Regions from separate parts of the Bacillus sp. D48C genome, predicted to be linked through region 3. Evidence: predicted binding sites of a transcription regulator. Region 3 holds the regulator's gene; each other region holds the start of a gene.

Region 1 (3,293 bases), on a different contig from region 3:
CCACTGCATATTCTTTTTTCTATTTGCCAGCCTTTTTATATTTAATAAATGAGTCGCTGTTACATTTTGGGAAACTGAATTTTTTCCGTAAGAACCACAACCAAGTGTAAGTGATGGAATAAATCCGTTATATATATCCCCTATTCCACCTTGTGATGAAGGTGCATTTACAATGAGACGGCAAGCTTTCATACGTAATCCAAATTGCTTTTGCACTTCTTTATTTGTAGAATGAATAACTGCTGAATGTCCTAACCCACCGAGGTTCAACATTTCTTCGCAATATGTAAATCCTTTTTCTAATGAATTCGCCTTCACACAGGCTAATACTGGGCTCAGTTTCTCACGAGATAACGGGTATGCTGCTCCGATACCTTGAATTTCAGCTACAAGCATTTTTGTATGTTCAGGAACAGTAATCCCAACTAATTCGGCAATATACTGTGCTGATTTTCCTACAATATCACTATTTACTGCACATGTATTTTCATTTATAACGAGCTTTTCTAATTTTTTTCTTTCTTCTTCTGTTACAAAGTAACAATTGTTTTCGATCATTTCTGTTTTAACATCATCATAGATTTCTTTATCGACAATGATTGCTTGTTCCGATGCACAAATCATACCGTTATCAAATGTTTTCGATAAAATTAAATCATTAACAGCTCGTTTTACATGTGCTGATTTTTCTATATAACACGGTACATTACCAGGACCTACACCTAGCGCTGGTTTTCCAGTAGAGTAAGCTGATTTCACCATACCAGCGCCTCCAGTTGCTAGAACGAGTGCCACACCATCATGGTTCATTAATTGTTTCGTCGCTTCGACAGACGGTCTTTCAATCCATTGAATACAATGTTTTGGTGCACCAGCTTTCATTGCTGCATCATATACGGTTTTCGCTGCTGCCACCGAACAATTTTGTGCAGAAGGATGAAATGCGAAAATAATTGGATTTCTCGTTTTTATCGCAATCAACGCTTTAAACATTGTTGTCGACGTTGGATTCGTTACTGGTGTTACCCCAGCTACTACACCGACAGGTTCTGCAATTTCTATTATTTCTTCATGAGGATCTTCGTGAATAATTCCTACCGTTTTATCTTGCTTTATACTATGCCAAATATATTCAGTGGCAAAAATATTTTTAATGCATTTGTCTTCATAGACACCACGGCCTGTTTCTTCAACAGCCAATTTTGCAAGTGGCATATGTTGATCAACACCTGCTAATGCCATTTCATGAACAATGTTGTCAATCTGCTCTTGTGTAAAACTTTCTAATGCTTGTAAAGCTTGTTGACCGTTATTTACTAACGTATCAATCATCTCTTTTACCTCTTGCATTTCATTTACAACTTTCTCTTTGACTACCATGTAAATTTCCTCCTATTCTGTTATCACGGTCTTTATAAGTCCCTATAGGTCATAATAAGTCCCGATTAGCGAAAAAAAATAGAGTTACCGTCCTACATGAATCCTATTGTTTGTGAAACACTTCACAAGTTTACTCGTGAATAACATTTCATGAATTCAATATACATGAAATCATTTCATTTGTGTATGTATAATTTGTGAAATATTTCACAAATTAACATAATAAAAAATGCACTGCTCCACATTAGCAGTGCATTTTTTATTACGCTAGCGCTTGCGCTAAATCTTCAATTAAATCTTCACCATCTTCAATACCGACAGAAATACGAATTAATGTATCTGTAATTCCTAATTCTTTACGGCGATCTGCTGGGATTGATGCATGTGTCATTTGAGATGGGATAGAAATTAAACTTTCTACTGCTCCTAAGCTTTCAGCAAGTGTAAAGTATTGCAGTTTCTCAAGTACTTTATTTAATGTTTCCTCACTATCTACATCAAACGAAATAATAGCACCAAATCCATTTGCTTGTTCTGTTGCTAATTCGTGGTTTTGATGTGATTCAAGACCTGGGTAATATACTTTATTTACTTTTGGATGATTATTTAAAAATTCAGCAATAGCGCGTGAATTCGTTTCATGTTCTTCCATACGAATTCCTAATGTTTTTAAACCGCGAAGTAGTAAGAAGCTATCTTGTGGTCCAAGAATACCTCCTGTTGAGTTTTGTACAAAGTGAAGGTCTTCTGCTAGTTGTGGGCTATTTACCACTACTAGACCTGCAACTACGTCACTATGACCTCCTAAATATTTCGTTGCACTATGAAGTACAATGTCTGCTCCTAAAGAAATCGGCGACTGCCAATATGGCGTCATGAATGTATTATCAATAATTGTTAATAAATCTTTCTCTTTAGCAAGAGTAGATATTTTCTTAATATCAGTAATTTTTAGTAATGGGTTCGTTGGTGTTTCCACATAGATCGCTTTCGTATTTGGACGAATTGCTTCTACAACTTCCTCTAAGTTTGTTGTGTCTACAAATGTATGTTCAATACCGAAGCGGTTTAATACTTTCGTAATAACACGATACGTTCCACCATAAACATCATCTGTTAAAATAACGTGGTCACCTTTTGAGAACAACATAATTGTCGCTGTAATAGCAGCCATTCCAGAACCGAATGCAAATCCAGCATGACCATTTTCTAATACGGCAATCATTTCTTCTAAAGCTGCACGTGTTGGGTTACCTGTACGTGAATATTCATATCCTTGATGCTTACCAACCGCTTCTTGTTTGTACGTACTTGTTTGATAGATCGGTACGTTTACAGATCCAGTTGAAGGTTCTCCTATGCGAATACCATGAATTAACTTTGTCTTTGCTCTCATTTTTTATTCCCATCCTTTGTATATGTCTTTACTTAAATAGCGCTCACTACTATCAGGAAAAATGGTTACAATATTTGTACCTGGTGCTGCCTTCTCTGCCTCAAGTAAGCTCGCATGAAATGCTGCTCCTGAAGAGCTCCCAACGAGAAGTCCTTCTTTTTGCGCTAATTCTTTCACTCGTAAAAATGCATTTCGATCAGAAATCGTATGAATTTCATCAAAATAAGATGTCTTCAAAAATGGCGGGATAAATTCCAGTCCAATTCCTTCGGTCTCATGTGAACCAGCCTTACCACCATTTAAAATAGATCCTTCTGGCTCTACGATAACTGTTTTAATATCTATATTTTTTTCTTTCAAATAAGATGCAGTCCCCATAAACGTACCGCCAGTTCCTGCTCCAGCAACAAATATGTTAATCTCTCCATTCAGTGCATCCCAAAGTTCAGGACCTAGTGTTTTGAAATAAGCACGCGGGTTTGCTTCATTCGCAAACTGACTTGGAGAGTATGAATTC
Region 2 (3,293 bases), on a different contig from region 3:
ATTGCATTTCTCTATGTACTCTCGCCGAAGCATCAAGAAGCTGTTCCGTAAAACATTTGAGTTATTAAAGAACAAATTTGCCGTACCTGTTACAGAGGAATCTTACCATCGTAATTATCTAAGATATCAAGAAGAAACATTATTTAGAAAATACGCTTATGAACAAGGTGCAAATCTAAATGCTTATATGGCTTTAGAAATAGAAATGCGTGAACTTTTAAAGATAAAAGGACATAAGGAACGCTTTATTCCTAGCGATGTACGTGAATTGTTCATTGAAAAGATAGATAAATTACCAAAAGAAAAGCTAAGGGTAATTGAAGTACCTGATAGCATAAATTTAATTACCTTTATACGTGCCTTGGAAAAGCTGATACGTACTGGAATTCAAGTAACATCAACTGAACAGGTATTAAAAGTAATGGAAGAAATGTAATCATTTTCAGCTCTCTATATTTGAAAAAAAATCAAAGTAGAGGGCTATTCGTGTTGGCTCTATCATTCAAAGTCTTTCTATTAGATACATTTATATACTTTTCTAAAAGATTCTATTGAAAATAGAGTCTTTTTTTATGCACTTCTATACAATAAAAGTTATTCATCCTTCTTAATTTCCACAATAGTAACTTGAAAAGGTATCCAATACCTATATAAATAGAGATTTTACTCTACATAAAATCATAAGAAAAATTAAATTTTTAGTGGATATGTTTATAAAAAGTATCATTTGTGAATAAAAATATCATACTATTGTTGCTATATAAGGGTTCTATAAGTAAATCTACTAAAATTCATCAAGTTTTATGTGATTAAATATGAATAACTGAATTAAGTGGATTAAATTATGATCATTGTGTATAGATTGTGTACAAATAACTACAAATTGGGGACAACTATCAAGAATATCTTCTTATTTACGGTTGAATAAATATACTTATCAGTGAATTATTTTTCTTCATTTTTTATGTAGGAATAGTGGTATTATTTTATGATTTTATGTAGAAAGGATGGTACAACAAAGTCTATTTTTACACTCCCATTACATACCATTTATGATTTTTTACAGTAGGGCATGTTAAAAACATTGTCATAGCAAGCTTTATTCTATATTTTATGAACCTATAAAAGTTTTATCTTTATATTTTTAATATATATAAGATATATATTTATATAAGATTTTAAGAAAAGGGGGAATATTTTAGAGAGGATTGGGACAAACAAAATATTTTTAAATAAAAAAATAATTTATATTATATATACTAATGTTTTCAAAATTTATTAATAAAAATTTCTAACTACTATACACATAAAATACTACTAGATAAATTACATATAAGTGTTAAGTGTCTTCTTTAGTATAGTTATCACAACAAAGAGATTTACATACTATAACAAATTAATAGTCCTTTACAAGAAGATGAATTACTGTTGCTTTAGGAAATTAATAGTTATAAACTTATAGGCAAAGTCGAGATCCTAGCTATAAGTTTGTAAAAATAGAGTATAAATTTATTATACTTTATTAAATTTTTTATACATGAATAGGAGTGATATTTATGCAACTAAAAAATGTAACACCTATGGGATTAAATGATGAGGTATTCAAAACAATTATTAATAAAACTGAAAATACATTTCCATCATTTTTTTTCATTAATCCGTCAGGTAATGTTGTCATACCAAAATATTTGAACAAGGATATATGTATGTATGCAGTTTTCGGTGAAACAATGGTTATAATTGATAATGAAATTGAGATATTAAGGCATCAACAAATATTGTATTTTAATGCTGAGGTGTATATTGAATTGAGAAATAATACAACTGAGAATGTAATTGTATATATTGATGGTGTAAATAAGTAATTATTGATTAGAATTATTATAAATATTTGTGAAACACTTCACAAAAAATACACAATAAAAAATAGTCATTTCATGTATAGTAGGAGTAGTTGAAAATTTCATATTATCATTTGTGAAATACTTCACATGATTTAAGGCTTTACTTAATAGGCAAGATGAAAACAATAAGTTCCAACATTTTAAATCTATTTTTATAGTGATCTGGAGGCTTTAATATGACAAACAAGACAGATGAAAAAGAAGTACAAGCAATGGTCAACGTAGTAATTAAAGATGAAAATGATGTACAAGAAGTTGTTAATACTTTAGTTGAAAATGGAAAAGAAGCACTAAAAGCACTAGAATCTTATACGCAAGAGCAAGTAGATCATATTGTTCATGAAATGGCACTATCTGGATTAGATCAACATATGCCATTAGCAAAGATGGCGGTTGAGGAAACTGGTCGAGGTGTGTATGAGGATAAATGTACAAAGAACATATTTGCGACTGAATATATTTGGCATAGCATAAAAAAAGATAAGACTGTAGGAATTATTCATGAAGATCCACATGAAGAAGTCATCGAAATTGCCGAACCAGTAGGTGTAGTTGCTGGTGTGACACCAGTAACGAATCCTACTTCAACAACTATGTTTAAAGCAATTATTGCAATGAAAACACGAAATCCAATTATTTTCGCTTTTCATCCATCTGCTCAGCAATGCTCTGTTGCAGCGGCTAAAATTTTAAGAGATGCTGCAATTAGGGCAGGGGCACCGGAGAATTGCATTCAATGGATCGAAAAACCTTCTGTTGAGGCAACAAAAAGATTAATGAACCATGAGGGGGTTGCACTTGTTCTTGCAACCGGAGGTGCTGGAATGGTGAAATCAGCATACTCTACAGGGAAACCGGCCTTAGGAGTAGGACCTGGGAATGTACCTTGTTATTTAGAGAAATCAGCACATGTAAAACGAGCTGTAAATGATTTAATTTTATCAAAAACATTTGATAATGGTATGATTTGTGCTTCTGAACAAGCAATCATTGTAGATAAGGAAATCTATAATAGTGTAAAAACAGAAATGCAAGACAACAATTGTTATTTTGTTACCGAAGAAGAGAGAATAAAACTAGAGAAGCTTGTTATTAATGAAAATACATGTGCAGTAAATAGTGATATTGTTGGGAAATCAGCACATTATATTGCTTCATTAGTAGGCATTAAGGTACCAGAAGATACAAAAATACTTGTAGCTGAAATTAAGGGAGTGGGTGCAGAATATCCACTATCACGTGAAAAATTGAGCCCAGTATTAGCTTGTATCAAAGCAAATTCACGAGAAGAAGGATTTAAATACTGTGAAGAAATGTTAAATTTGGGTGGCTTAGGGCATTCAGCAGTTATTCATTCTACAAATAAAGAAGTACAAAAACAATTTGGTT
Region 3 (3,293 bases):
AATAGCCAACAGATACATTTGATCCGAAAGAAACATTACCATTTAATAGTGGTAACTTATTCACAATAGATTTTAATAATGTGGATTTCCCAATTCCGTTTGGACCAACTAAGGCAACACTATCTCCGCGAGTTAAGCGCATAGTTACGTGTTCAATTATAGGGTCCTCCTCATAGCCGATGGTTGCATCTTTTACTTGTAAAACATCATTTCCACTTTGCTTTTCAATATCGAAGTGGAATGATGCTGACTTAGAATCCCCTAATGGTCTCGTTAATAATTCCATTCTGTCTAGTTGTTTACGGCGACTTTGAGCACGTTTCGTTGTAGAAGCGCGAGCTATATTCTTTTGAACGAAGTCCTCAAGTTTTGCGATTTCATCTTGTTGTTTTTCGTAACGTTTCATTTCTTGATCATATAATGCTGATTTTAAGTCTAAATATTTACTGTAGTTACCAACAAATCGTCTGCTTTCTTTATTCGAAATTTCATATACTTGTGTAACGAGTTTGTCTAAGAAATAACGGTCATGGGAAACGATTAATATTGCGCCAGGATAACCTTGTAAATATTGCTCAAGCCATGTTAATGTTTCAATGTCTAAATGGTTTGTAGGCTCGTCCAAAATAAGTAAGTCTGGTTTTGTTAATAATAATTTCCCGAGAGCTAATCTTGTTTTTTGCCCGCCACTTAAAGTAGAGATCGTCGTCTGGTGTGTTTCAACTGGGAAGCCAAGGCCGCTTAAAATGGAGCGAATATCCGCTTCGTATTGATATCCACCTTGATCTTTATAATTGAGTTGCAATTGGTCATAATCAGCTAACAATCTTTCATATATAGCTTCGTTTGAAAAGTTTTCTTCTTTTCCCATTTCTTGCTCAAGCTTTCGAAGTTTTGTCTCCATTTGCTGTAAGTGGGTAAAGACGGTTAGCATTTCATCCCAAATTGTTAAAGACGTTTCTAGGCCAGTATTTTGAGCTAAATACCCGATTGAGACATCTTTCGGTTTTATAATTTCGCCACCATCATGTGATAACTCACCAGCGATAATTTTTAATAATGTAGATTTTCCAGCTCCATTCCTTCCAACTAATGCGATACGATCTTTTGTTTGTACTTCCAATTTTATGTTTGCAAGAATTGTTTCTGCACCGTATAATTTCGAAAGTCCATTTACTTGTAATAAAATCAATGTTCTCACCTCAAATAATTTCTTAACTTTGCCATGTTTATATTTCTCAATCATACTAAAAATAGTGTATAGTTTAAAATAAAGAGAGAATACTTCTTCTCTTTATTATACAAGGAATTTAATGAGTGCTAAACTTCTGTATTTGATTAAAGTATATGAATAAAGATAGGAAGAGAGGAGAGGTCATATGGATCAGCAAAAGATTCCACAAGCCACTGCTAAAAGATTGCCTCTATACTATCGATTTATCCAAAACTTATCTCTTTCTGGTAAGCAGCGTGTTTCATCGGCCGAATTGAGTGAAGCGGTAAAAGTAGATTCCGCAACAATACGAAGAGATTTTTCGTATTTTGGAGCATTAGGGAAAAAGGGATATGGATATAACGTAAATTATTTATTATCATTTTTCCGCGAAACACTTGATCAAGATGATATAACGCGTGTAGCACTTATTGGAGTAGGTAATTTAGGGACCGCTTTCTTACATTATAATTTCACGAAAAACAATAATACAAAAATTGAAATGGCATTTGATGTTAGTGAAGAGAAAGTTGGAACAGAAATCGGGGGCATTCCTGTATATCATTTAGATGAATTAGAAGAGAGATTATCAAATGATATACAAGTGGCAATATTAACAGTACCGGCTACAGTAGCACAAGCTGTAGCAGATAGATTAGCTGAAACGAGCGTGCACGGTATTTTGAATTTCACACCAGCACGATTAAACGTATCAGAGAATATTAGAATTCATCATATTGATTTAGCTGTAGAGTTACAAACATTAGTTTACTTTTTGAAAAACTATCCACAATAAAACGCAGAGGAAGCGACCTCTGCGTTTTATTATTGTTTCTTCTTTGTGAATTTAACTAATATAAGGCGAAGTGCCAAATTAAAATCAATTGTTGCCATAACTGCAAATAGTATTGTCCACACATTCCAGATTGTATCTGTCACGTTCGTAATGGCGAAGCGTGTAAAGATACATCCAAGAAGGAAGTATAGTGCAGCCATGAACAATGGTGAGTTTCTCATACAAAAAATCCTCCGATAAATCCTTGCATTTTTTCAGCTTCTTTAATCATTTCTTGAATTTGCTCATTGCTCATAAAAATTTGCCCAATAGCGACTAATGTATTCATCGCAACATGAGCTGCAATAGGAACGATAATGCGCTTCGTCTTCACATATAAGAAGGCGAATACGAGCCCCATAGCAGTGTATACCAATAAGTGAGTAAAATCAAAATGAATTGCTGCGAATACAAGTGAACTAATGATAGCTGCAATAAAGAAGTTGAACTTCTTATAAAGTGCACCGAATAGAATTTTTCTAAATACGATTTCTTCTAAGATAGGTCCGATTATAGATACAACAATAAGGAACCAAGGAGTAGTTCGTGCAATTTCCATCAGTTTCATTGTATTTTCTGAACCTTGTTTAATTCCTAGTAGCTGCATCTCGATCATACCGGCAACTATTTGTGAAAAGAAAGCTAAGAATAATCCGATGAAAATCCACCCAATTGTAGCTGGAACAGAAGAGCGCGTTGCATCTAAATGTCTGTCGCGAATATCTGTTCTAAGTAACCAAAGTACGATACATAATGCAACAAAGAAGCTAATAATTGCCCAGTGTCCCATTATGATTTGTCCTTTTTCCTCAATGGTAAATCCTCTATTATCATAGAGTCCTGTTTTTAGGAGAAGTGGTAATCCAACAGCGCCAGATAATTGCATTAAAATGTATGTAACGATAATCCACCAGTATTGTTTCTTCAAATGGTTTAACCATCCTTTCTAACTCTAGTGTATGAGATGAGGTAGGATAACATGTAAATATGTTATCTACGATATAAACTTTCATTCGAATTATGATTTTTTTGTAAATACGTATTTTAAATTAAAGTAGGAGACAGGAAAAAGTTGTACGTTTAGCGAAAACAACTTAGGGTGTCTTTCATATTGTAACATACGAGTAGGGGAAACAACGATTCATATAGTAGAGGCAGTATTCTATATAGAAAGTTTATATAGTAATTTGCGAAAAAATTATGATTTTTTTACTTGCAAAAGAAATTGAGATTATTTATTATTAT

The links. Region 3 encodes Rex, which represses fermentation and respiration genes when NADH is low (regulators of the CRP and FNR family bind a similar motif). Its sites were predicted from a motif close to TTGTGAAATATTTCACAA; they were not measured.
Region 1: a site for Rex is predicted at 1,576-1,593, ahead of adhE (bifunctional acetaldehyde-CoA/alcohol dehydrogenase). Genes of this name have one in related genera too.
Region 2: a site for Rex is predicted at 1,892-1,909, ahead of adhE (bifunctional acetaldehyde-CoA/alcohol dehydrogenase). Genes of this name have one in related genera too.

Annotation. Positions count from the first base shown of each region.
Region 1 is NZ_JBKFAQ010000001.1:485,888-489,180, reverse strand. Features, by position in the region: gene adhE (bifunctional acetaldehyde-CoA/alcohol dehydrogenase) at 1-1,380, opposite strand, end outside; gene ACLBXA_RS02600 (bifunctional cystathionine gamma-lyase/homocysteine desulfhydrase) at 1,643-2,776, opposite strand; gene ACLBXA_RS02595 (O-acetylserine dependent cystathionine beta-synthase) at 2,780-3,293, opposite strand, start outside.
Region 2 is NZ_JBKFAQ010000010.1:19,394-22,686, forward strand. Features, by position in the region: gene ACLBXA_RS21420 (hypothetical protein) at 1-436, shown strand, start outside; gene ACLBXA_RS21425 (hypothetical protein) at 1,557-1,865, shown strand; gene adhE (bifunctional acetaldehyde-CoA/alcohol dehydrogenase) at 2,117-3,293, shown strand, end outside.
Region 3 is NZ_JBKFAQ010000024.1:8,431-11,723, reverse strand. Features, by position in the region: gene ACLBXA_RS28965 (ABC-F family ATP-binding cassette domain-containing protein) at 1-1,192, opposite strand, end outside; gene ACLBXA_RS28960 (redox-sensing transcriptional repressor Rex) at 1,380-2,009, shown strand; gene ACLBXA_RS28955 (YdiK family protein) at 2,039-2,230, opposite strand; gene ACLBXA_RS28950 (CPBP family intramembrane glutamic endopeptidase) at 2,227-2,976, opposite strand.